Regions from separate parts of the Mesobacillus sp. ABV4_180 genome, predicted to be linked through region 2. Evidence: riboswitches for the same ligand, from Rfam matches in the RefSeq annotation. Region 2 holds a riboswitch; each other region holds the start of a gene.
The links. Region 2 has a riboswitch for lysine ahead of ACXAEA_RS04600 (Na+/H+ antiporter NhaC family protein). Riboswitches for the same ligand answer to the same signal wherever they lie in the genome.

Region 1 (8,044 bases), 3.1 Mb from region 2:
GGTCTCGCGCTACCAAATTGAAGCAGAAGAAGATTCCCTGTGTCTCAGGGAAATAAAAAGGACGGTGTCGCGCTTCCGAAAGGAAACAGAAGAACCGTCCCTGTGTTTCAGTGCTTTCAAACGGAAACAGAAGAACCGTCCCTGTGTTTCCGATATTTGATTTCGCCGCCTATGATGGTCATTTCGATGTTCATGGATAGGAGTTCATCTGGATTTGACATCTGGAATGGATTTGCTGAGTAAACGGTCATGTCGGCTAATTTACCTCTAGCAATCGTGCCTTTTAGTGTCTCTTCATTCGTTGGGTATGCTCCGAGTTCGGTGAACAGGCGGAATACATCTACCATCGGCAGCTTTTGTTCTGGCACATAGCCTTCGTGCATTTCTCCTGGCTTTTTGCGCGTTACTGCGGCATGGATCCCGAGAATCGGGTCGACTGGTTCGACCGGTGCATCGGAGCCACCAGCACAAATGACGCCGGCTTCCATCATTGTCTTCCAGGCGTAGGAAAGCTTGATCCGCTGTTCGCCAAGGCGCTCCTGAACCCACGGGAAGTCACTCGCGATAAAACGAGGCTGGATATCAGCAATCCTGTTCGGCCCTTTTAGCCGCGGAATCAATTCCTCCCGTAAAACCTGCGCATGAATCAGCCTGTCACGGTAAGATGCAGCCGGAAACTGGTCCAGCACGTCGAGAACATTTTCAAGTGCCTTGTCGCCAATCGTGTGAACTGCAATCGGCATATCAAGCTCCCTTGCTCCTTTAACAATCTCAAATAGCTGCTCCTGGTCATACATGGCATCGCCGTAATGACCGGGTGCATCGCTGTATTCTTCAGATAAAAGCGCAGTCCTCCGCCCAAACGCCCCATCGGCAAAAATCTTGACTGCGCCAATTTGCAGCGTGTCATTGCCATAGCCTGTATACATTCCGGCTGCTTTTAAATCCGCTAAAAACTCATGGTTGATCAAGAGATTGCTGCGCAGACCCAGCTGTTCCCCGTTTAACAGTTCATTAAAAAGATTCCAGGTTTTATCGAGACCACCGAGATAAAGCGGATCATTCGTATGCACACTCGTTAACCCCTTGCTCATCGCGTAGTACATCGTCTGGCGCATCGCTTTCTTCCAATCGTCATAAGACCTCTCAGGAATATGCTGCCTGATCAGGTTCGATGCTGATTCAAGGAACAGTCCAGTGGGCTGCTTCGTGATTTCATCCAATACAATCGTGCCGCCCTCCGGAACAGAGATTCCCGGATGATAGCGACTCGCTTCCAATGCCTTGCTATTGACGATCGCCGCGTGCAGGCATGTCCTTGATAAAAACAACGGGTTGGCAGGTGCCACATAATCCAGCTCCGCAATCGTCGGAATTCCCCCGTCTGTAAAAAGATTCTCATCCCAGCTGCTGCCGACGATCCATTCCCCTGGCTCAAGCTGCCTTGCTTTTTCCTGGATTTTTGCCAGCATCTCATGCTTTGAAGTAATGGCAGCAAAATCGAGATTGATAAAACTATCCGCCATGATGGATAAGTGCAGGTGACTATCTATTAAACCTGGAGTAGCTGTCTTTCCTTCCAAATCAATGACCTGCGCCTGGCTGCCCCATTGCAGCACCATATCAGCAGACGTTCCCATATCGATGAATCGTCCATGCTCGATGACGACCGCCTGTACCATTGGCTTGAGCGGATTGAATGTATAGATGGTTCCATTTTTATAGATGGTTCTCAAGAAGATTCTCCCCTTTTAAAAAAAATGAAAAGCTAGGAGAGGCCCATGCGCGGATGTTGGAGTTTGATAGAAGGGGATAGTGGAGTAGCTCTAGCATGCAAAAAAGCAATGATAGAAAATAACCTATCATTGCTTTTTACAATATACGTTATCCTCGTTTCGATCAGTAGTTCTCCATGCACAAATTCAAGCATGACAGTCTGCTCCTTTTCAGAAAGCATCCCAGCAATATTAAGTCTGACCTTTAATACGCTTCGGCAAACAACCCTTTCATCCGTCATCAACGATGTCATACTCCGATGGATTACTCATGTCATTCGCGCCTCTACCTCACCGATCTGATAAGATCCTATGAAATTAGCTTAATACTATCATAAAATGTCCAAGAATGTTCACTGATTTTTATGCGTTACTTTTTTAAAATGAAAGAAGAAAGGAAGTGGAATATGATTTTAAAAGAACGAACCAAACCAGAAGAATTAGTAATCCTGCAAGCCCTCAAGCCTCGAATGGAACTGCAAGATAAAGATGCGCAAAACCTCTACACGCTCGAAAAAGGCTATGAAGGAGAAGTGCAATTCGACCATTGGTTTACCAATCATAGAGTTGAAAGCCTCATTATCAACGACCTGCTCCTTGAAGTGAATGGCACTCTTTTTCAAATCGACTCCTTCGTGATCACGCAAGACCGGCTGCACCTTTTTGAAGTAAAAAATCTAGAAGGAGACTATTATCTGGATGGAGACAAATTCAAGACCGCTGCAGGTGCTGAAATCAAAAACCCTCTTCATCAGCTAAATCGGGCAGAGTTACTGCTAAAACAACTGCTGAAGAATCTGGGCATTTACATCCCTCTCGAACCCCACCTCGTGTTCATCAACCCTGAATTCGCCCTACTGCAAGCACCATTAAAATCACCCATAATTTTGCCGAATCAGCTGAACCGCTTCATGGATAAGATGAACCGGACCTCTTCAAAATTAACAAACAAGCACACCAAACTGGCCGAGGCTCTATTGGCCTTGCATATTAAGAAATCGCCGTTTAGCAGAGTGCCGGGGTATGATTTTGATAGGTTGAGGAAGGGGGTTATTTGTGATGGATGCGGGGAGTTTATGAGTAATTTAGGTAGAAATAAATCTTTTTGCAGTCATTGTGGAAATACAGAGAATATTGAATCCACAGTATTACGAATGGTTAAGGACTATCAAATACTCTTTCCAGATACTAAGGTGACAACAAAAGAAATCTATAATTGGATAGGGGGTATCTCGTCCCAGAAAGCACTTAGGAGAATCTTAAAAGAAAACCTTTCCTATCAAGGTGACTTTAATAGGCGTTATTACGAATAGTAAAACGGATCCAAACCAAGTAACTCTCATTTAGCGTCCGCAATCTTTGCGGATGTTTTTTAACGAGAACAACCTTTCACGTTCTGCGACCGAATTCCTGGCGAGTTCTCTTTTTCGGGCGCAGCTCCTTACGTTCTGCGACCGAATTCCTGGCGAGTTCTCTTTTTCGGGCGCAGCTCCTCAAGTTCTGTGACCGAATGCCTGACGAGTTCTCTTTTTCGGGCGCAGCTCCTCACGTTCTGCGACCGAATTCCTGACGAGTTCTCTTTTTCGGGCGCAGCTCCTCACGTTCTGCGACCGAATTCCTGGCGAGTTCTCTTACTCGGGCGCAGCTCCTTACGTTCTGCGACCGAATTCCTGGCGAGTTCTCTTTTTCGGGCGCAGCTCCTTACGTTCTGCGACCGAATTCCTCGTGTGTTTCCTATTTCGGGTGCAGCTCCTTACGTTCTGCGACAGAAATCCTTTCAAATTCCCCTTCCCGAATGAAACCAATTCAATTTGGCAAAATAATCAAAGTAGAAAACGCTTGCAATTTTCTCAGTACGTTTTATAATACTTGTATACAAGTATACTTGATTAACGAAGAAGGTGTAGCAATGACGGAAAAAAGGGAATTTCTTTATCCGCAAAAATGGCTTTCGAAGGCTTCGACTGGTGACCGTGTGGCGAGTGAGCTGCGGATGCAGATTATTTCGGGGTTGATTGAAAGCGGTGCCATCCTTTCGGAAAATAAACTGGCTGCGGATTTCAACGTAAGTCGCTCACCCATCCGTGAAGCGCTTAAAATCCTCTCAGCAGAAAACCTGATTCGCTTGGAAAGAATGGGCGCTGTTGTAATCGGCCTTACAGAAAAGGATATCGAAGAGATTTATGATGTCCGTTTATTGATTGAATCATTCGTTTTTGAACGACTTATCAAAATAGATACAACCAACTTGGTGCTCGAGTTGAGCAAAATCCTCGAAATGATGAAAATCGCCATCAAGTACAAGGATGCCGACGAGTTCAGCTTGCAGGATGTGCTTTTCCACGAAACGATCATCCGGGCCATCAACCATTCCTACATCAAGATGATCTGGGATAACACGAAACCCGTGATGGAAGCTTTCATTCTTTTATCGATGAGAGTAAGGATCGAGGAGAAGTACGAGGATTTCGAGCGCATTATCGAAAACCATGAGCTTTATATTGAAGCCATCAAAACGAAGAATCGCGACCTGATGATTAAATCCTTACACCAAAATTTTGATGATGTTCAAGGTAAAGTTGAAGACCTTTGGATATCGCAGCAAACGCTTTCCAAGGGAGTGGAGAAAAGTGACTGAATATATGTTAGGGGTCGACATCGGTACGACTAGTACGAAGGCTGTTCTTTTCAGTGAAAAAGGCGAGGTCATCCAGCAGGAAAACATTGGCTACCCTCTTTTCACTCCGGATATTTCAACAGCTGAGCAAGACCCTGAAGAAATTTACATGGCGGTCCTGACGGCCATCACAAAAATCATGAAGCACCACCAGCAAAAAAAGCTGGCATTCATCTCATTCAGCAGTGCGATGCACAGTGTCATCGCGATTGATGAAAATGACGAGCCGCTTACACCATGCATCACATGGGCAGATAACCGCAGTGAAGCATGGGCGCATAAAATCAAAACTGAACTGAATGGACACGAAATTTATAAGCGCACAGGAACGCCGATCCATCCGATGTCACCGTTGAGCAAGATCGCCTGGATCGTGAACGAGCGTCCCGAAATCGCCACAAAAGCGAAAAAATACATCGGCATCAAGGAATTCATTTTTAAAAAGTTCTTTGACCAGTATGTGGTTGACCACTCGCTTGCGTCAGCGATGGGGATGATGAATCTCAAGAATCTGGATTGGGATGAAGAAGCCCTGCAAATTGCGGGAATCACGAAAAATCACTTATCCGAACTTGTACCAACAACAACGACCTTCACGAACTGCAATCAAGAAATCGCGAAGCAAATTGGGATTGATCCAGAAACTCCTTTCGTCATCGGCGCAAGTGACGGTGTCCTTTCCAACCTCGGCGTCAATGCGATTGGCAAAGGCGAAATCGCGGTCACCATCGGAACAAGCGGTGCAATCCGTACGATCATCGACCAGCCGCAAACCGATGAAAAAGGACGGATATTCTGCTACGCCCTGACTGAAAATCACTGGGTGATTGGCGGGCCTGTCAATAATGGCGGGATGGTCCTTCGCTGGATCCGCGATGAAATTGCATCATCGGAAGTCGAGACTGCAAAGCGTTTAGGAATTGACCCATACAATGTCTTAACGAAAATCGCTGAGCGCGTCAGACCAGGTTCGGAAGGGCTGTTGTTCCATCCATACCTCGCAGGCGAACGGGCTCCATTATGGAATCCTGATGTCCGCGGCTCCTTCTTCGGATTGACGATGTCCCATAAAAAAGAGCACATGATCCGCGCTGCACTCGAAGGTGTCATTTTCAACTTATATACCGTCTTTTTAGCATTAACCGAAGCAATGGAAAGCCCGGTTGCAAGAATCCAGGCTACCGGCGGTTTTGCAAGATCAGATGTGTGGCGTCAAATGATGTCAGATATTTTCGATCTCGAGGTGGTCGTGCCTGAAAGCTATGAAAGCTCTTGCCTTGGCGCTTGCATCCTCGGACTCTATGCAACAGGAAGAATCGATTCTTTCGAAGTGGCTTCCGAGATGATCGGCAGCACACACAAGCACACGCCGAATGAAGAAGCGGCAAAGGAATACAGGCAGCTCGTGCCAATCTTTATCAGCTTATCGCGTGCTCTTGAAAAAGATTATTCAAGAATCGCAAACTATCAAAGAAGCTTGATTAAGTAAGGGGATGTTCTTCTTCCCTTTGCAAAAATGGTAATTCAATAAGGGTTGCACTTTATCCCTTTGCTAAAATTGTAATTCATTTAAGGGATGCACTTTATCCCTTTGCAAAATTGTAATTCAATTAAGGGATGCACTTCATCCCTTCATCAAAAATGTTAGCGCTTTATTTTAAAAAAGAAACACCCTGCTCTATGCGGGCACAATATAATACACATCTTAGGGGGAAATTACAATGCCATTGGTTATTGTAGCAATTGGTATCTTAGCCTTACTTTTATTGATCATGGGCTTAAAATTGAACACATTCATTTCATTAATCATCGTTTCATTTGGTGTTGCTTTAGCGCTTGGGATTCCGTTACCTGAAATCGTTAAAACGATTGAAGCGGGATTAGGCGGAACTCTTGGACACTTGGCACTTATTTTTGGACTTGGCGCGATGCTGGGCAAATTGATCGCGGATTCGGGCGGCGCGCAGCGTATTGCGATGACGCTTGTGAACAAATTTGGTGAAAAGAACATCCAGTGGGCGGTCGTTGTGGCTTCGTTCATTATCGGTGTGGCTCTATTCTTCGAAGTAGGATTAGTTCTATTAATTCCAATCGTATTTGCGATTTCAAGAGAATTGAAGATTTCGATTTTGTATCTTGGTATTCCGATGACAGCTGCTTTATCTGTAACTCACGGCTTCCTGCCTCCTCACCCGGGACCGACTGTTATCGCTGGTGAATTCGGCGCAAATATTGGTGAAGTTTTACTATATGGTTTTATCATTGCAATTCCAACCGTTATCCTTGCAGGACCTGTATTTACGAAGATTGCTAAAAAACTTGTACCTGAATCATTCAATAAAATGGGCAGCATTGCCTCACTAGGTGAGCAAAAAACGTTCAAACTTGAGGACACTCCTGGCTTCGGCGTCAGTGTTTTCACAGCATTGCTTCCGGTTATTTTGATGTCAATCGCAACAATCATCACGTTATTGCAAAAAACATTAGGATTCGAAGATAATAGTTTCCTAGAAGCCATCCGATTCATCGGTGATGCTGGTACATCCATGCTTCTATCTCTATTATTCGCAGTTTATTCAATGGGATTGGCACGTAATATTCCAATCAAGACAGTTATGGACTCTTGTGTAACAGCTATCTCACATATTGGTATGATGCTATTGATCGTGGGTGGAGGCGGCGCCTTCAAACAGGTATTGATCACGGGCGGCGTTGGTGACTATGTAGCTGAACTGTTCAAGGACACTGCTCTGTCTCCAATTCTGCTTGCATGGATCATCGCAGCCATCCTGCGTATCGCTCTTGGTTCTGCAACGGTTGCGGCATTAACAACGGCTGGTTTGGTCATCCCAATGCTTGGCCAGACTGACGTGAACCTTGCACTTGTTGTACTTGCAACAGGCGCAGGAAGCTTGATCGCTTCACACGTAAACGACGCAGGCTTCTGGATGTTCAAGGAATACTTCGGCCTGAGCATGAAAGAAACATTCGCAACATGGACGTTGCTCGAAACAATCATTTCCGTTGCTGGATTAGGTTTTGTGCTATTGCTTAGCCTGTTCGTTTAATAATTGAATCAAAAATTTGAACTAGCATTTACAAAAAGAGAGGTCAGCCCTTCGATTGATGGGCTGACCTTTTTCATATTTACAACTAAAGTCGTAGAAATAATCCATCTTTTCTCTGAATATACTTATTTTCTTCCTATGTAAAATAAATTCAAGAGGTGGTTTTTATGAAAAAAATCTGGTCAGATAAAATGCCTGCCGTTCAATTCAGGATTGCGAGGCCAACGGATCAATTAGAAAAAGTCGTTGAATTTTACCGCGACGGTCTTGGACTTGAAGTCGTTGGTTCATTTGAAAAGCATGATGGATATGACGGGGTAATGCTCGGTCTCCCTGATGTGGGCTATCATCTGGAATTCACACAGCATGAAAACGGCAGCCCCTGCCCCGCTCCAACCGAAGACAATCTATTAGTCTTTTATATTCCTGACAAAGAACGTCGCGACTCCATTGCCCGGCAGCTGCATGAAATGGGCTATCCCGAGGCAGAGCCTGAAAATCCCTATTGGAAAAATGCCGGCGTG
Region 2 (8,044 bases):
TGTCACCGATTGAAATAGAAGGCAGGACATTCTTATGCATAACCGTCAGATTGCCTAAAACGAATCTTCTTGTAGTAACGGGGGATAAGGGATATATTATGTGCGGCGCTCTGGATGTCGCGCTTCTCAATGAAAAGCTGAAGAGCAGGAAAGTCATTGCCGGCAGGGCCGTTGGCGTGAAAACAATCGAAGAATTGCTTGAAGCCCCTCTTGAATCAGTCACGTATGAAGCTGAGGAGCTTGGAGCCATAAAGGGCATGGTTGGCAAGGATGCATTGCTGCTCATGAATTAAAGACAGCCTGATCAAGGCTGTCTTTTTTGCGAGATTTTGTGAATTTATAATGGCAATGGTAAAAGGCACAGTGCTTTGACCGATATTAATATTAAATGTAAGCGAATGACTATTTTCCCAACTCTAAATTCACAATGAGATGACCAATTCATAAATGGTTATGTTAGAATATAAGGAAATATTGTCGTTTTATGTAAAATTTTCTTGTTAACCATCAAGGCTTTTTCGGTAGATTTGGCACGGAAACGGCCTACAACTAACAGATAAAGTGGGAATTGACATGAGACTCGTAGCCACCACTTCGGTAGATGAAGGGGCTTTACTTGGAAAAGCCATTTACAATGACCAGGGGCAAATTCTATTAAATGCAGGGGCAAGACTGGAGGAGAGAATCCTTAGACGTCTTGTTCAATTTGGAATAGATTATATTTATATAAAAGATCCTGATACGGACGATATTATTCTGGCAAACTCCATTTCGGATGATTTGCGGGTAAATGCAATCATGACGATTGGAGAAGCATTTAAGCAAATACAGCTGGATACAAAAATTTCTCATTCCTTTGTGCTTGAAAAATCGGCAAGAAAATTCAAGATGCTGATCAGCATTTTATTGGATGAGCTTCAAAGAAGCAAAGAGCTGCTGAATTTGCTGTCCGATGTTTTCCTCCATGATCACTATATTTTTTCCCATTCTTTGAATGTAACACTATACGCCCTGGCGATTGGAATCGAAATGAAGCTACCACCAAAGGAGCTAGAGCAGCTTGGGCTTGGTGCGATTTTACATGATGTAGGGAAAATGAAGATACCGGAAGAAGTTCTAGCGAAACCCGGAAAGCTGACGGCAGAAGAATTCCAAATCATCAAGGCACATGCGGAGGAAGGATTCCAGCTGCTCAGGAATATCCCGACTGTCCCTTTGATTGTAGCCCATTGTGCGTACCAGCATCATGAACGCATGAATGGAGCCGGGTATCCACGCGGCTTGAAGGGAGAAGAAATCCACTTATTCGGAAGGATCCTTGGGGTGGCGGATGTATTCGATGCTGTTACTTCCAATCGTGTCTACAGACCGGCAATGCTGCCGCATGAAGGGCTTGAAATCCTTTATTCCGGTTCCGGCAGCCTGTTCGATCCTAAGGTAGTCGATGCCTTCAGAAGGGCTGTTGCGATTTATCCAGTCGGTCTGACAGTCAGTTTAAGCGATGGCAGAAAAGGAGTCGTTTCAGCCCAGAATCAAGGCTTGAGCGAACGGCCCGTCGTAAGGATCCTTGAGGAGAACAGTCAGCGTGTTGAACCTTATGAGCTGGATTTGAAGTCCAATCTTTCATTGATGATCGTCAGCTGCGAGACGATCATAAAATATGAGTACGCCAATAGTTAAGTTTTTTAGGCTAGTTCCCCCCTTTAAAGCATACATATAGCTTTAGAGGGGGGATTTGTTTTGGCAAAATTCGGCCGGCGGCTGCCTCGAAAAGGACCTTTGCCTTTCAGGTATGTATTCCTGCTGACATTCGTCTTTTTTTCCTTTTCAACCGCAGCAGGACTTTGGATCATAGATAAAGGGATTGAGCCTACTCTTATGAGCTATGCCGAATCCCAGACCAGGAAAATTGCAACGCTTGTGATCAATAAAGCGATCAACAAGAAGATTGCAAGCGGCATGGATATTGATGAAGTGATCGAATTTGTCCCGCTTGACGGCGGGACGTCAACTGCAATGAAGTTCAATACAGAAATAATCAATCGTGTAAAGGCAGAAACCGCTAATCTTGTCCAAATGAATTTAAAAGAAGCAGAACGAGGCAATCTCACGCAGCTGGAGATGCTTTCAGACGTTGAAATCGTGACTGACGAAGAGGACAAGGAAGAAGGAATTATTTATTATGTACCATTAGGGCAGGCCACAAATAATGCTCTCCTTGGTAATATGGGACCCATGATCCCGGTGAAATTCAACGCGATTGGTGATGTTACAGCCGATATTGTCTGGAAAACAGAAGAGCATGGGATTAATAATACATTGATTAACGTTTCGGTGAGAGTGAAAGTCAATGTGCAAATCATTATTCCTTTTGCAACTGAAATTGCCACTGTGCAGGAAGACATTCCTATAGGCAGTGTCTACTATCCAGGAAAAGTCCCGCAATTTTACAATGGCGGCGGTGATTCTTCACCAGCGATCCAGCTTCCTGGAGAATAAAAACAGTTGTCAAGTTAGTGATATTGTTATATTATAAAATTAATTGAATAATAAACCTTATCATTCCGGTGGGGTAGAGGAGCAGAATTCATAAGTAATCTGTGTGAGGATGACAACGTTGATCACAGATGAAAGGGAATATTGCCGAAGCGAAGGAAAGTGAGTCACATTTTCTTTTGCTGGGGATACTTTGAACAAGAGTATCACTGTCATTATGGAGGTATCTTCATAATGGGGAGCTACAGATCGTGATGGAGAAACTAGTTGCTTATTAAGGGCAGCGATAGAATGTTCTCTATCGTTGCCCTTTTTTATATTTTTTTAAAGAAGTAGCTAACTAACTCTTTTCATGTAACAGTTCCCCCCTGTCAAAAAACAAGGAGGAGAACAAATGGAGAACACAATTTTTTCAATACTGCCGCCATTATTGGCAATTTTAATGGTAGTAATCACAAGGCGAGTGCTTTTGTCATTAGGAACAGGCATCATCGCAGCAGCGTTTTTGCTTGCTGAATTCAATATTGGGAAAGCCTTTGCTATTATGTGGGATGCGATCAAGGGGATTTTCGTCGCTGATGGGGAACTGAACACATATAGCTTGTACATCATCTTATTCCTATTGTTATTGGGTACGATCACTGCGTTCATCTCCATTTCTGGCGGAAGCCGTGCATTTGGCGAATGGGCGATGAAGCGGGTTAAAACGAGAGTTGGTGCCCAGCTCGTTGGCGCATTTTTAGGTGTTATCATTTTCATTGACGATTATTTCAACGCTTTGGCTGTAGGACAGATCACTCGTCCTATTACTGACCGCCAGAAGGTATCTCGTGCAAAACTTGCTTATATCATTGATTCAACTTCTGCTCCAATGTGTGTCATTTCCCCGATCTCGAGCTGGGGAGCATACATTATCGCGTTAATCGGGACAATCCTCGCTGCGCACGGAGTAAAAGAATATGGTGCATTTTCAGCATTCATGCAAATCGTGCCAATGAATTTCTACGCGCTGGCAGCGTTGGCAATGGTCTTTATCGTAGCTCTTCGCAATGTCGAAATTGGACCGATGAAGTTCCATGAAGAAAGAGCATTCAATGAAGGGATTGTTGTGGACCAAAGCAAGCCGGTTCCTGGTGAATTGAAAGATGACCTTCCAACAAGTTCAAAAGGAACTGTAGGCGATTTGGTGTGGCCGATTCTGGCACTTGTTGTCGGTACTGTTGGTGCCATGATGTGGACAGGCCTGAGTGCTGTTGAAGGGGAAGCAACAATCTTTAGCATTCTCGAAAATACAGATGTGACAAAATCTCTTGTCACCGGCGGTTTATTGGGACTTGCAGCAGCAGTTATCCTTTTCGTGAGACAGTCTGTTGTCTTAAAAGGTGTGAATGCTAATGTATTTGGAAAAGGAATACTTGAAGGAATTAAATCCATGCTCCCAGCTATTTATATTCTTTTATTTGCCTGGGTAATTGTAGACCTGATCGGAAGGCTGGAAACAGGAACATATCTCGCAGGACTTGTAGAACGCTCTAACATGAATATTTCGTTCCTGCCGTTCCTTTTGTTCATTGTTGCCGGTATCATGGCTTTCTCTACAGGGACATCATGGGGATCATTCGGAATCCTGCTTCCAATCGCAGGGGATATTGCTGCTGCTTCTGACATCAGCATCCTGCTGGCTGCTTTAGCTGCAGTTTTAGCGGGTGCTGTCTTTGGAGACCACTGTTCACCAATCTCAGACACTACGATTCTATCGTCTACAGGAGCTGGGTCGAACCATATGGACCATGTCATGACTCAATTGCCATACGCTTTGATATCTGCTGCTATTTCTGCTGTTGGATTCCTGATCATCGGATTCACAGGCAGCACGATTGCTGCACTAGGTGTAGTGGCAATCCTGTTAATCGCATTTGCCTTTATTTTTGGCAATAAAACAAAGGAAGAAGTTCTAAAAGAAAATCTTGTAGAATAATAAAAAAGCTGTCTGATATCCAGACAGCTTTTTTCATATTTTTAAATAAATGGGAATAGAATCCTAATTAATAGGAGCCCTGGTATTGTTGGGAAAAATTTTCGTGAAATATTTTATTATAAGTAAAATAATATTTTGACAAGCAGAAAAAAACTAGCTATACTAATCCTAGATTAAATAATCAGAAAATATAAAACTTTCTAATACATCAATATTTTCCAAGTATTAGAGAGCAGAGGGGGATTCATGATGGAAAATCGTCCACAGTGGGGAACACGGGCGGGATTTATTCTTGCTGCAGTAGGTTCGGCAGTCGGGTTGGGAAATATTTGGCGCTTTCCTGGAGTAGCGTATGAGAATGGAGGCGGAGCTTTCTTCCTTCCATATCTATTTGCATTACTGACAGCAGGTATTCCACTATTAATCATGGAATTTACTATTGGTCATAAGTATCGTGGTTCATCACCATTGAGTTTTGCAAGACTAAGGAAGGGTTCAGAATGGCTTGGCTGGTGGCAGTTGGCTATTTCCTTTGTCATTTCAACATACTATGCGGTCATCATTGCCTGGGCTATGTCTTACGCCTATTTCTCTTTAAGCAAGCAATGGGGAGACGATCCACTGACTTTCCTTGTTGGTGATTATTTACAAGTAGTTGATGCAGGAAAAGTTGGAAGTCTTGTTCCTGGAGTATTTGTTCCATTGATTATTGTATGGGTCATCACATTAGGCATTCTTTTCAAAGGTGTTAAAAAGGGTATTGAAGCAGCAAATAAAGTCTTTATTCCAGCACTTGTTATTTTATTCTTAATTATTGTTGTTCGTGCTTTAACTCTTGATGGAGCTGTTGATGGTATCAATGCATTCTTCAAACCTGACTGGGGACAGATCTTGAACGGTAAGGTTTGGGTTGCTGCATATGGCCAAATATTCTTCAGTTTATCAATCGCTTTTGCAATTATGATCACATATTCAAGTTATCTACCAAAAAAATCTGATATTACCAATAATGCGTTCATTACTGGATTCGCTAACTCATCATTCGAAGTGTTAGCAGGTATTGGTGTATTTGCAGCATTAGGTTTCATGGCAAACCAGCAGGGAGTAGCAGTTGATGAAGTGGTCAGCAAAGGCGTAATATTGGCATTTGCAGTCTTCCCGCAGATTATTAATGAGCTACCTGCATTCAGCGCGGCATTTGGTGTCTTGTTCTTCGTAAGTTTGACGCTTGCTGGATTAACATCACTAATCTCTATTGTCGAAACATATGTAGCTGGAATCCAGGATAAGTTCAGTGTTTCCCGTAATAAAGCAGTTGCGTTAGGTGGCGGTCTGTCAGCTCTAATTTCAATCCTTTTTGCCACTCAAGGCGGCCTGAACTTCCTTGACACAGTGGATGCTTTTATCAATAACTATGGTGTTGTTGCATCTGGATTTGTTGAAATCATCCTGGTTGCATGGGTTGCTAAGGAATTGAACAGCTTAAGAAGCCATGCAGATGGAATTTCCGATATTCAACTTGGCAGCTGGTGGAATATTTGCTTAAAATACGTTACACCTATCGTTCTTGGCATCATGATGGTAATGAATATCCTTACTGATTTAAAAACGAGCTATGGTGGTTATCCAGAATCATTCAACTTCTATTATGGATGGCTTGTGGCTTTGGGTGCACTTTTAGTAGGTTTTGTTTTCAAGTACGTAAAGAAATGGGATAACACTCTATATGAAGTTCCACAAGACAAGGGGGTCTCTAAATAATGGATGCTAGTTCAATCGTTATGATGGTACTGGGAATTGGAATCATTTGGGGCGGCCTTGTTGTCAGCGTGCTGCATGCAGCAAAAAAATCCCGCTCTTCTTAATAATCTAGGCCAACCTGATCAGGTTGGCCTTTTTACATGGTTTTATCTCTTCAGCCTTGCTCGTTCCTGCCGGGCCCATAACTTCAAATGAGGGTACGGGTCAAATGACCATTCTGTATATCCGTTATCCTTGTACATGCCATAATGCAGATGGGGAGGGAATTTGCCGCTTGTTCCAGGAGGGCCATAACCAGAGCTGCCGACACCTCCAATGACCGTACCCGGCTCTACGATTTGACCTACTTTAAGTTCTTTCGCAAACCCGCTCAAATGAGCAAAATAGTGATAAGTGTTATTGATATCGCGTATTCCTACACGCCATCCGCCGTATTTATTCCAGCCCTTCATTTCCACAATCCCATAGCCGGTTGCACGCACCGGCACGCCATAACCGGCAAAAATATCAGTTCCTTCATGGATTCGTCTGCCGCCCCAACCCCGGGCATCGCCCCAGGTATTATTGTAGCTGTGGTTGCTTCGCAATGGCAGCGGAAATGAGTGAGTATCAAGGTCCAAACGCCCGAAGTGTCTGTAGATCATCGCTTTTCCAATGATGATAGCAACGGTCTTGTCGCGTTTGTAGTAATTCCATAAACCAATTTTTATGTTCTCATGGTCTCTTCCATATGAAAGCAGGTACTGTGCGAAGGCCTGCAGTACGTCTTCGTCGTCCTTCAGGCTTGCTTTGCCGTCCCCGTTCCCGTCAAAGCCAATCCCGTTGAAAAACTGGATTGAGACCGGATTCTCATCTTCAAGTTTGGGATTCAGCAATCCGGCCCACTCTTCAGGTTTAAAATATATTCCGGATATACCTTCAGCTTTGGGCAAGTCCCTTCTTGCCTGTCTGACATTCCGTTCATATTGATCGACTGCTGCAATATAGTACCAGGGGATCTGGGTAACAGCTTCTACACGGTTATATAGGTCCATTCTTTTTTTATAAATATCAGCCTCCTGCTGTTCGGCAGCAGATGCTTTTTCAACCGAAAGGGCAGGGCATAGTAAAAAAAGAACGATAACTGCTTTTAATAATTTCACCGTAATCCTCCCTTCATGAATTGGGTCCTTTATTGTCATGCTTAAACACCATAGGTAAATGCGCTTTCGCTTTTCTTCGTGTCCAGCTACAGCGCCTAACCCCTCGAGACGCTTCGGTCCGCCCAATGAAGTCAAAGGACGACTTCACCGGTCGGCCCTCCAGCGCTTGTCGGGGCTGAGCAGGCGCTTTCACTTTTCTTGTTATAGTTTGCGATGTAAGGGATTTTTCATAAACATCAAATAATGGTAATCCCAGATTATCGCACTTGTCGTGTGTTTTTCATTATGTTAAAGTGACATCAGAAGCTGTATGCCGGCCTTGATTTTTTCATGGTGTTCTTGATGTAATGCAGCAGGAATGGAGTGAAAATAATGAGCAAAAAAGAGGTACAGAGAAAGCCCGAGTGGCTGAAAATAAAGCTGAACACAAATGAAAACTACACTGGCTTAAAAAAGATGATGAGGGAAAAAAGCTTACATACTGTATGTGAGGAAGCGAAGTGCCCGAATATCCATGAATGCTGGGCAGTAAGAAGAACTGCAACCTTCATGATCCTCGGTGATGTATGTACGCGTGCATGCCGTTTTTGTGCTGTAAAAACAGGTCTGCCGACTGAGCTGGACTGGCAGGAGCCAGAAAGAGTCGCGGATTCCGTTACACTTATGA
Region 3 (8,044 bases), 450 kb from region 2:
TCTCATCATTGCCCAGGCAATGATTTCGACGCATTTTATCAAAATACAGGCAGCAGAAAAGCCTGCCGTCTATCAGCTTGCCCAATTTCTAGAGGATGTGCCTGAGGACTTTGTACTATACACCTGGGAAGAAACAAGGATACTTCAGTATCTGGGGATGCCTTATGCCCATAAAAGAGTATATACGTATAAAATTTTTATGCATGACCAGTCATTGTATAAAGGGAAGGAAATCTATTTGACCGACAGTGTAATCGAAGGTTTCAGCTCTCAGGGCATAGAACTTGATGAGAACCTGGAGGAAATACGGACATTTACGTCAAATAAACTATTTGATCCAGTCTATAACGAAATTACTTTATATAAATGGACACCGTAACAGGAGGTGAACGGAATGAATGAGCAGATCAAAAATAAACTTGCGCTGCTTCCAGCACAGCCAGGCTGCTATTTAATGAAGGACAGGCAGGGGACCATCATCTATGTAGGAAAAGCGAAGGTGCTGAAAAACAGGGTCCGCTCGTATTTTACCGGATCACATGATGGCAAGACACTCCGGCTTGTGAATGAAATTGAAGATTTTGAATACATCGTCACCTCCTCCGATATGGAAGCCCTTGTACTTGAAATCAACCTGATTAAAAAGCATGATCCGAAATATAATGTGATGCTCAAAGATGACAAAAGCTATCCATTCATCAAGCTTACGGCAGAACGCCACCCAAAGCTGATCATTACCCGAAAGGTCAAAAAAGACAGCGGGAAATATTTTGGGCCCTATCCAAATGTTCAGGCGGCAAATGAGACAAAGAAGCTGCTGGACAGGATTTATCCTCTGCGGAAATGCTCAACGCTGCCTGACAGAGTCTGCCTTTATTATCATATGGGGCAATGTCTTGCACCCTGCATCAAAGATGTAAGCAAGGAAGAATACAAGCAAATCACCGATGAAATCACACGCTTCCTGAATGGAGGCTTCAAGGATATCAAAGTCGACTTGACAGCTAAAATGGCTGCGGCCGCCGAAGAGCTTGATTTTGAACGGGCCAAGGAGTTCCGGGACAAGATTGCCCATATCGAGGCGACAATGGAAAAGCAGAAGATGACAACCACCGATTTTACCGACCGCGATGTTTTCGGCTATGCGGTTGATAAGGGCTGGATGTGTGTACAAGTCTTTTTCATCCGCCAGGGGAAGTTGATTGAGCGTGAGGTTTCGATGTTTCCAATTCACAATGAGCCAGAAGAAGATATCCTCACTTTCCTTGGCCAGTTCTACTCAAAAAATGAACACTTCAAGCCAAAGGAAGTGTTGGTGCCAGCAGGTGTGGATACAGAAATGGCCGAAGCGCTGTTAGAGGTTAAAGTTCTGCAGCCGCAGAGGGGACAGAAAAAAGAGCTTGTCCGCCTTGCAGCGAAGAATGCGGGAATTGCCCTGAAGGAAAAATTCTCATTGATTGAACGCGATGAAGAACGGACGATCAAGGCTGTGGAAAACCTGGGCAAGCAAATGGGGATCTACACACCCCATCGGATTGAGTCTTTCGATAACTCCAATATCCAGGGGACAGACCCGGTATCAGCAATGATTGTTTTCATAGACGGGAAGCCTGAAAAGCGAGAATACCGCAAGTATAAAATCAAGTCTGTAAAAGGTCCCGATGACTATGAATCCATGAGGGAAGTCGTAAGGCGCCGCTATTCGAGGGTGCTGAGAGAGGGACTTGCCCTGCCAGATTTAATCATTATTGATGGCGGAAAAGGACATATCGAATCCGCCAGGGACGTTCTGGAAAATGAACTCGGGCTCGATATCCCGATCGCCGGATTGGCAAAGGATGATAAGCACAGGACATCCCAGCTTTTATATGGGAATCCTTTGCAGGTGATTGAACTGCCGCGAAACAGCCAGGAATTTTACCTGCTTCAAAGGATTCAGGATGAAGTTCACCGCTTTGCCATCACCTTCCATCGTCAATTAAGGGGAAAAAGTGCGTTTCAATCGCTGCTCGATGATATTCCAGGCATTGGCGAAAAGCGCAAGAAAGCTTTATTGAAGCATTTTGGTTCAGTGAAAAAGATGAAGGAAGCTACTGTTGATGAGCTTACTGCCGCCGGGGTGCCTGCGAATGTTGCCCAGGAGCTCCATACTAAATTGCAGAATTAATGGTAGTAATCTATTTTTTTGTATGATATAATGGTGAAAATTTAATATGACTATCACTTTAGAGCATTAAAGTGAAGATAGAGGTGCGAGCTTCAAGAGTAAAAGCCGGGAGAATTGTAGGATTCGGGGATGGGCTTTGAAAGGGGATGTTCGCCGAAGTGGGAAAATGCCTATCCATTTTACCGCTGGTCCTTCGTTGAATAAACGCAGGATTGTCAAGATTGCCGTCTTGGAGTGCTATCTCATGTTGCAGCGTATAAAAACGTTTATCAAGCAATGGGAGACACTTTCCATTGCTTTTTCTGTTTTTTGGGCGTTCTTTTAGCCATGCTGATTAAAAACAGCATGCAAAGAGCAGAAAGCCTTAGGGAAAGATACATATGCGGCTTAGCCATCAAACTCTGACAGAGGCAAAATAAAGAAGAGGCAGGGGAAACGAATGGGATTGATTGTACAGAAATTCGGCGGAACATCGGTTGGCAGTGTGGAAAGAATCAGGAATGCAGCCAGCAGGACAGCAGAGGAATTGCAAAAAGGTAATAATGTAGTCGTTGTTGTATCGGCTATGGGCAAGACGACAGACCATCTGGTGGAAATGGCGAATGAGATTTCAAGTGCCCCATCAAAGAGAGAGATGGATATGCTTTTGACGACAGGGGAACAAGTAACGATTGCGCTTTTCTCGTTGGCACTGGCACAAAACGGAATCGAGGCGGTATCCTATACAGGCTGGCAGGCTGGCATCAAAACAGAAGCAGTCCATGGAAATGCCCGGATTGTGGAAATAGATACAGACAGGATTGCAAATGACCTGGGCAATGGCAAAGTGGTCATTGTCGCTGGATTCCAGGGAGTGACTGATGGAGGGGAAATCACCACCCTTGGCCGAGGCGGATCAGATACAACTGCAGTTGCTCTTGCCGCAGCTTTAAAGGCGGATAAGTGCGATATTTATACTGATGTAACAGGCGTGTTCACAACAGATCCAAGATATGTGAAAAGCGCAAGGAAACTTTTGAGTGTTTCTTATGATGAAATGCTTGAGCTGGCAAACCTGGGAGCAGGTGTCCTCCATCCGCGGGCGGTGGAATTCGCCAAGAACTATGGATTGCCAATCGAAGTAAGGTCCAGTATGGAAAAAGAAAGAGGCACGATCATCGAGGAGGAGAATGGAATGGAACAGAATCTAGTAGTACGCGGAGTAGCGTTTGAAGACCAAATCACAAGAGTATCAGTCCTTGGGGTGAGTACTTCATTAAAAGGACTTTCGACGATCTTTACGACACTGGCACAAAACCACATCAATGTCGATATCATCGTCCAGAGCAGGACAGAGGCAAATACTGCGAACATTTCATTCTCCATCAAGAGCAATGACCTGACAGAAACTCTGGACGTATTGGAACGCAATAAGGAATTATTGAACTATAAAGCAATCGAATCAGAAACTGGCCTTGCAAAGGTATCAATCGTTGGATCAGGCATGGTCTCAAACCCGGGCGTAGCCGCCAAGATGTTTGAAGTCCTCGAAGGAAGCGGAATCCAGGTGAAAATGGTAAGCACTTCCGAAATCAAGGTTTCCACTGTTGTAGAGGAGAAACAAATGGTCAATGCAGTAGAATCTTTGCATGAAGCATTTGAGCTTTATTCCGAAGCTGTGAAGACGAAGTAAGGATGTAGAAAAAGCTTTCCCGACAAATTTCAGGAAAGCTTTTTTCTATAGCAGCTTATTCATAACTCATCAATCATTCAGTAATAAAATCATTCTTATCCCATTTAATCGTAAAAAGGATTTTTGACAGCTTTTTATTGGGATGTTCGAAGGCTTCGGCTGTTACTTTTTTCTGTTGTTCCATTTGCTGGGCAATGAATCCTGCTTCTAACTGGAATGTGGTGTTTGGGTTGTTTTTCAGTCGGGAGGAAATTAGTTCGCTGCCAAGTTCAAGCACCATTTCTTTTCTGGATTCTTCTTTGATGGTGAGTGTGCCCCAGCCTGCATCCATGAAAAAGCGGATGGTCTCATCCAGTGTGGATAATGGATATTTTCGGGCCAGGCGTTTACCGGCCCAATAAAGGATTTCGGCGGTGTCCTTGCCGAGCAGTTCCGGAACCAGGACTTCCCGGATCAATTCATACCCGAAAGCGGAAACTGAAAGTGGTTCGCTTTCTTGTTTTTGCTCTGAAGTTGTTAATTCACTCATGTTCTCCCCTCTTTCTATTACTCTATTATAAACAATTTGCCGAAAAAACAACCTGTGATAACCAATTTAAAAGTTGTTAAATTTTAGATAGGCATTAGAAATTCTATTATTATTTTCCATGTTCATACCATACCCGAATCTTTGTGAATTAAAAGGCTGTGTTAAATTAGACTGTTGATTTCCGTTCCAGGCGCTTCGCTTTCCGCGGGTGGCCCGGGGAGCCTCCTCGGCGCTTTCAGCACCTGTGGGGTCTCCCCTGACCCATGCTCCCGCAGGAGTCTGCGCGCCTTCCACTCCAATCAACAGGACTTGAAAAACGATAATCATTAACACAGCCATAAAAAATAATATCGGGAAATTTTTTTTGATGTATCTAAAAGGCAATACTATTATTTTAATATACTCGAAAGGGCGTTAAAATAATTAGAAAGTGGGATTTTTTACAATATCAATATATTTTAAAAATTTTATCTATATAAGCATTTTTATGTATCCGTTTTCTTGACGCTCTATAATGATGGGAGTAAAATGAACATGTCACATAATTGTAAGAATTGCTTAGTTTCGGTGTTGGGTTTAATCGATCTGTTAGGTTAATAGGGATGGGGAGAGAAGCCTTTACATCACGGCCAAATTTCAAGGGGGGTATACATATGGCGGGTAAACAAGAGTTTTATTGGCGGAGGCTGCATTCGTTGCTGGGTGTTATTCCAGTAGGTCTTTTCCTCATGCAGCACCTTGTAGTCAACCATTTTGCTACTGGGGGAGAAGAATCATTCAACAAAGCAGCTCATTTTATGGAGCAGCTGCCTTTCAGGTATTTTCTAGAAATCTTCATTATCTTCTTACCGTTACTATTCCATGCAATCTACGGTCTTTATATTGCTTTTACGGCTAAGAACAATATAGGGAAATATAGCTATTTCAGGAACTGGATGTTCATGCTTCAGCGTGTGTCCGGCGTGATTACTTTGATTTTCGTCGCATGGCACGTATGGGAAACTCGTATTGCTGCAGCATTTGGAGCGGACGTTAACTTCCAGATGATGGAGACGATCCTTTCAAGTCCATTCATGCTATGGTTCTATTTAATTGGTGTCATTTCTACAACTTTCCACTTTGCGAACGGATTATGGTCATTCTTCGTAAGCTGGGGCATCACTGTAACACCTCGTTCACAAGTGATTTCCACTTATATCACGATTGGTGTATTCATTGCGCTTTCCATCGTCGGAGTCCGCGCGATCCTGGCGTTTGTATAAGAATTTTCGCATGCATCAGACTGAGCGGTTGATCGAAACACTCAATTTGTAAAAGAATTTCTTTTGATCGGATATGAAAGACAGATTTGGATTTAAGGGAGTGAGTCACGATGAGTAAAGGTAAGGTTATCGTAGTCGGCGGCGGATTAGCTGGCTTAATGGCTACAATAAAAGTAGCAGAAACAGGAACTCCTGTTGAACTGTTCTCTCTTGTGCCGGTAAAACGTTCCCACTCTGTATGTGCACAGGGCGGAATCAACGGTGCAGTAAATACTAAAGGTGAAGGTGACTCTCCATGGGAGCACTTTGATGATACAGTATATGGCGGTGACTTCCTTGCGAACCAGCCTCCGGTAAAGGCTATGGCTGAAGCAGCACCTGGAATCATCCATCTTCTTGACCGTATGGGTGTTATGTTCAACCGTACGCCGGAAGGTTTGCTTGACTTCCGCCGTTTTGGAGGAACTCAGCATCACCGTACAGCTTTTGCCGGTGCGACAACTGGACAGCAGCTTCTGTACGCATTGGATGAGCAAGTGCGCCGCCATGAAGTGGCTGGCTTGGTCACGAAGTATGAAGGATGGGAGTTCCTTGGAATAATCAAGGATGACGAAGGCATCTGCCGCGGGATCGTTGCCCAAAACCTGACTTCAATGGAAATCAAGTCATTTGCTGCTGATGCGGTTATCATGGCAACCGGAGGCCCTGGTATCATCTTCGGTAAAACAACGAACTCTGTTATCAATACTGGTTCAGCTGCTGCGATCGTTTACCAGCAGGGAGGATATTACGCAAACGGTGAATTCATCCAGATCCACCCTACAGCGATTCCTGGCGACGACAAACTTCGCCTGATGAGTGAATCTGCTCGTGGTGAAGGTGGACGAGTTTGGACTTACAAAGACGGTAAGCCTTGGTACTTCCTCGAAGAGAAGTACCCTGCATACGGAAACCTTGTACCGCGTGACATCGCGACACGTGAGATCTTCGATGTCTGCGTAAGCCAGAAGCTAGGCATCAACGGCGAGAACATGGTTTACCTTGACCTATCACATAAGGATCCTAAGGAGCTTGACATCAAGCTTGGCGGAATCATTGAAATCTATGAAAAATTCATGGGAGACGATCCAAGAAAAGTTCCTATGAAAATATTCCCGGCCGTTCACTATTCAATGGGCGGACTGTGGGTTGACTATGATCAAATGACGAATATCCCAGGCCTCTTTGCTGCAGGTGAAGTTGATTACTCACAGCACGGTGCGAACCGTCTCGGTGCAAACTCACTATTATCAGCCATTTATGGCGGTATGGTAGCAGGTCCAAATGCAATCCGTTACATCAACGGACTGGAAAAGAGCGCAGATGCGATTTCTTCAGCAGTATTTGACCAGCACGTTATGATGGAGCAGGAGAAGTGGAACAATGTCATGTCATTGGATGGCACAGAAAATGCTTATGTCCTTCACAAAGAGCTTGGTGAATGGATGACTGACAACGTAACAGTAGTTCGTTATAATGACAGACTATTGAAGACAGATGAGAAAATCGTTGAATTGATGGAGCGTTACAAGAATATCAATATCAATGATACTGCGAAATGGAGCAATCAGGGAGCGGTATTCACACGCCAGCTTCAAAACATGCTTCAGCTTGCACGCGTAATCACGATTGGTGCCTACAACCGTAACGAAAGCCGTGGGGCTCACTATAAACCGGAGTTCCCTGATCGTAATGATGAGGACTTCTTGAAAACAACAATGGCGAAGTTTGTTGATGCAAATTCTGCGCCAGCTTTCCACTATGAAGATGTTGATACTTCATTAATCCAACCGCGTAAACGCGATTACTCTAAGAAGAAAGGGGAGTAATAAGGCATGTCAGAGAAAAAAACTGTCACATTCGTTATCAGCCGTCAGGATACTCCTGATTCAGCCGCTTATGATGAAACATTTGTATTGGATTATCGTCCAAACATGAATGTGATTTCGGCGCTGATGGAAATCCGTCGAAATCCCGTGAATTCAAAAGGTGAGACTACTACCCCTATCGCATGGGATATGAACTGCCTTGAAGAGGTTTGCGGTGCATGTTCAATGGTTATCAATGGCCGCCCTCGCCAGTCTTGTTCTGCACTGGTGGACCAGCTGGAGCAGCCAATCAGGCTTGAGCCAATGAGAACATTCCCAGTTGTGCGTGACCTTCAGGTGGACCGCAGCCGCATGTTCGATTCCTTGAAGCGAGTTAAGGCATGGGTTCCAATCGATGGAACATACGACCTTGGACCAGGGCCGCGCATGCCAGAAAAGAAACGCCAATGGGCATATGAGCTCTCTAAGTGCATGACTTGCGGTGTCTGCCTTGAAGCTTGTCCGAACGTAAACAGCAAATCAGATTTCATCGGTCCTCAGTCGCTT

Region 1: linked by a shared signal. The riboswitch ahead of ACXAEA_RS20645 (amidohydrolase) and the one ahead of ACXAEA_RS04600 (Na+/H+ antiporter NhaC family protein) in region 2 are both predicted to bind lysine.
Region 3: linked by a shared signal. The riboswitch ahead of ACXAEA_RS06915 (aspartate kinase) and the one ahead of ACXAEA_RS04600 (Na+/H+ antiporter NhaC family protein) in region 2 are both predicted to bind lysine.

What each region holds. Positions count from the first base shown of each region.
Region 1 is NZ_JBSWTJ010000001.1:4,053,396-4,061,439, forward strand. Features, by position in the region: gene ACXAEA_RS20645 (amidohydrolase) at 117-1,736, opposite strand; lysine riboswitch at 1,896-2,072, opposite strand; gene ACXAEA_RS20650 (nuclease-related domain-containing protein) at 2,183-3,088, shown strand; gene ACXAEA_RS20655 (GntR family transcriptional regulator) at 3,685-4,413, shown strand; gene gntK (gluconokinase) at 4,406-5,941, shown strand; gene ACXAEA_RS20665 (GntP family permease) at 6,174-7,520, shown strand; gene ACXAEA_RS20670 (VOC family protein) at 7,688-8,044, shown strand, end outside.
Region 2 is NZ_JBSWTJ010000001.1:942,098-950,141, forward strand. Features, by position in the region: gene ACXAEA_RS04585 (YunC family protein) at 1-293, shown strand, start outside; gene ACXAEA_RS04590 (HD-GYP domain-containing protein) at 574-1,680, shown strand; gene yunB (sporulation protein YunB) at 1,741-2,499, shown strand; lysine riboswitch at 2,566-2,749, shown strand; gene ACXAEA_RS04600 (Na+/H+ antiporter NhaC family protein) at 2,891-4,474, shown strand; gene ACXAEA_RS04605 (sodium-dependent transporter) at 4,724-6,235, shown strand; gene ACXAEA_RS04610 (methionine/alanine import family NSS transporter small subunit) at 6,235-6,339, shown strand; gene ACXAEA_RS04615 (M23 family metallopeptidase) at 6,382-7,377, opposite strand; gene lipA (lipoyl synthase) at 7,750-8,044, shown strand, end outside.
Region 3 is NZ_JBSWTJ010000001.1:1,389,041-1,397,084, forward strand. Features, by position in the region: gene ACXAEA_RS06905 (hypothetical protein) at 1-379, shown strand, start outside; gene uvrC (excinuclease ABC subunit UvrC) at 395-2,167, shown strand; lysine riboswitch at 2,238-2,415, shown strand; gene ACXAEA_RS06915 (aspartate kinase) at 2,607-3,839, shown strand; gene ACXAEA_RS06920 (YslB family protein) at 3,913-4,368, opposite strand; gene ACXAEA_RS06925 (succinate dehydrogenase cytochrome b558 subunit) at 5,022-5,630, shown strand; gene sdhA (succinate dehydrogenase flavoprotein subunit) at 5,741-7,498, shown strand; gene sdhB (succinate dehydrogenase iron-sulfur subunit) at 7,505-8,044, shown strand, end outside.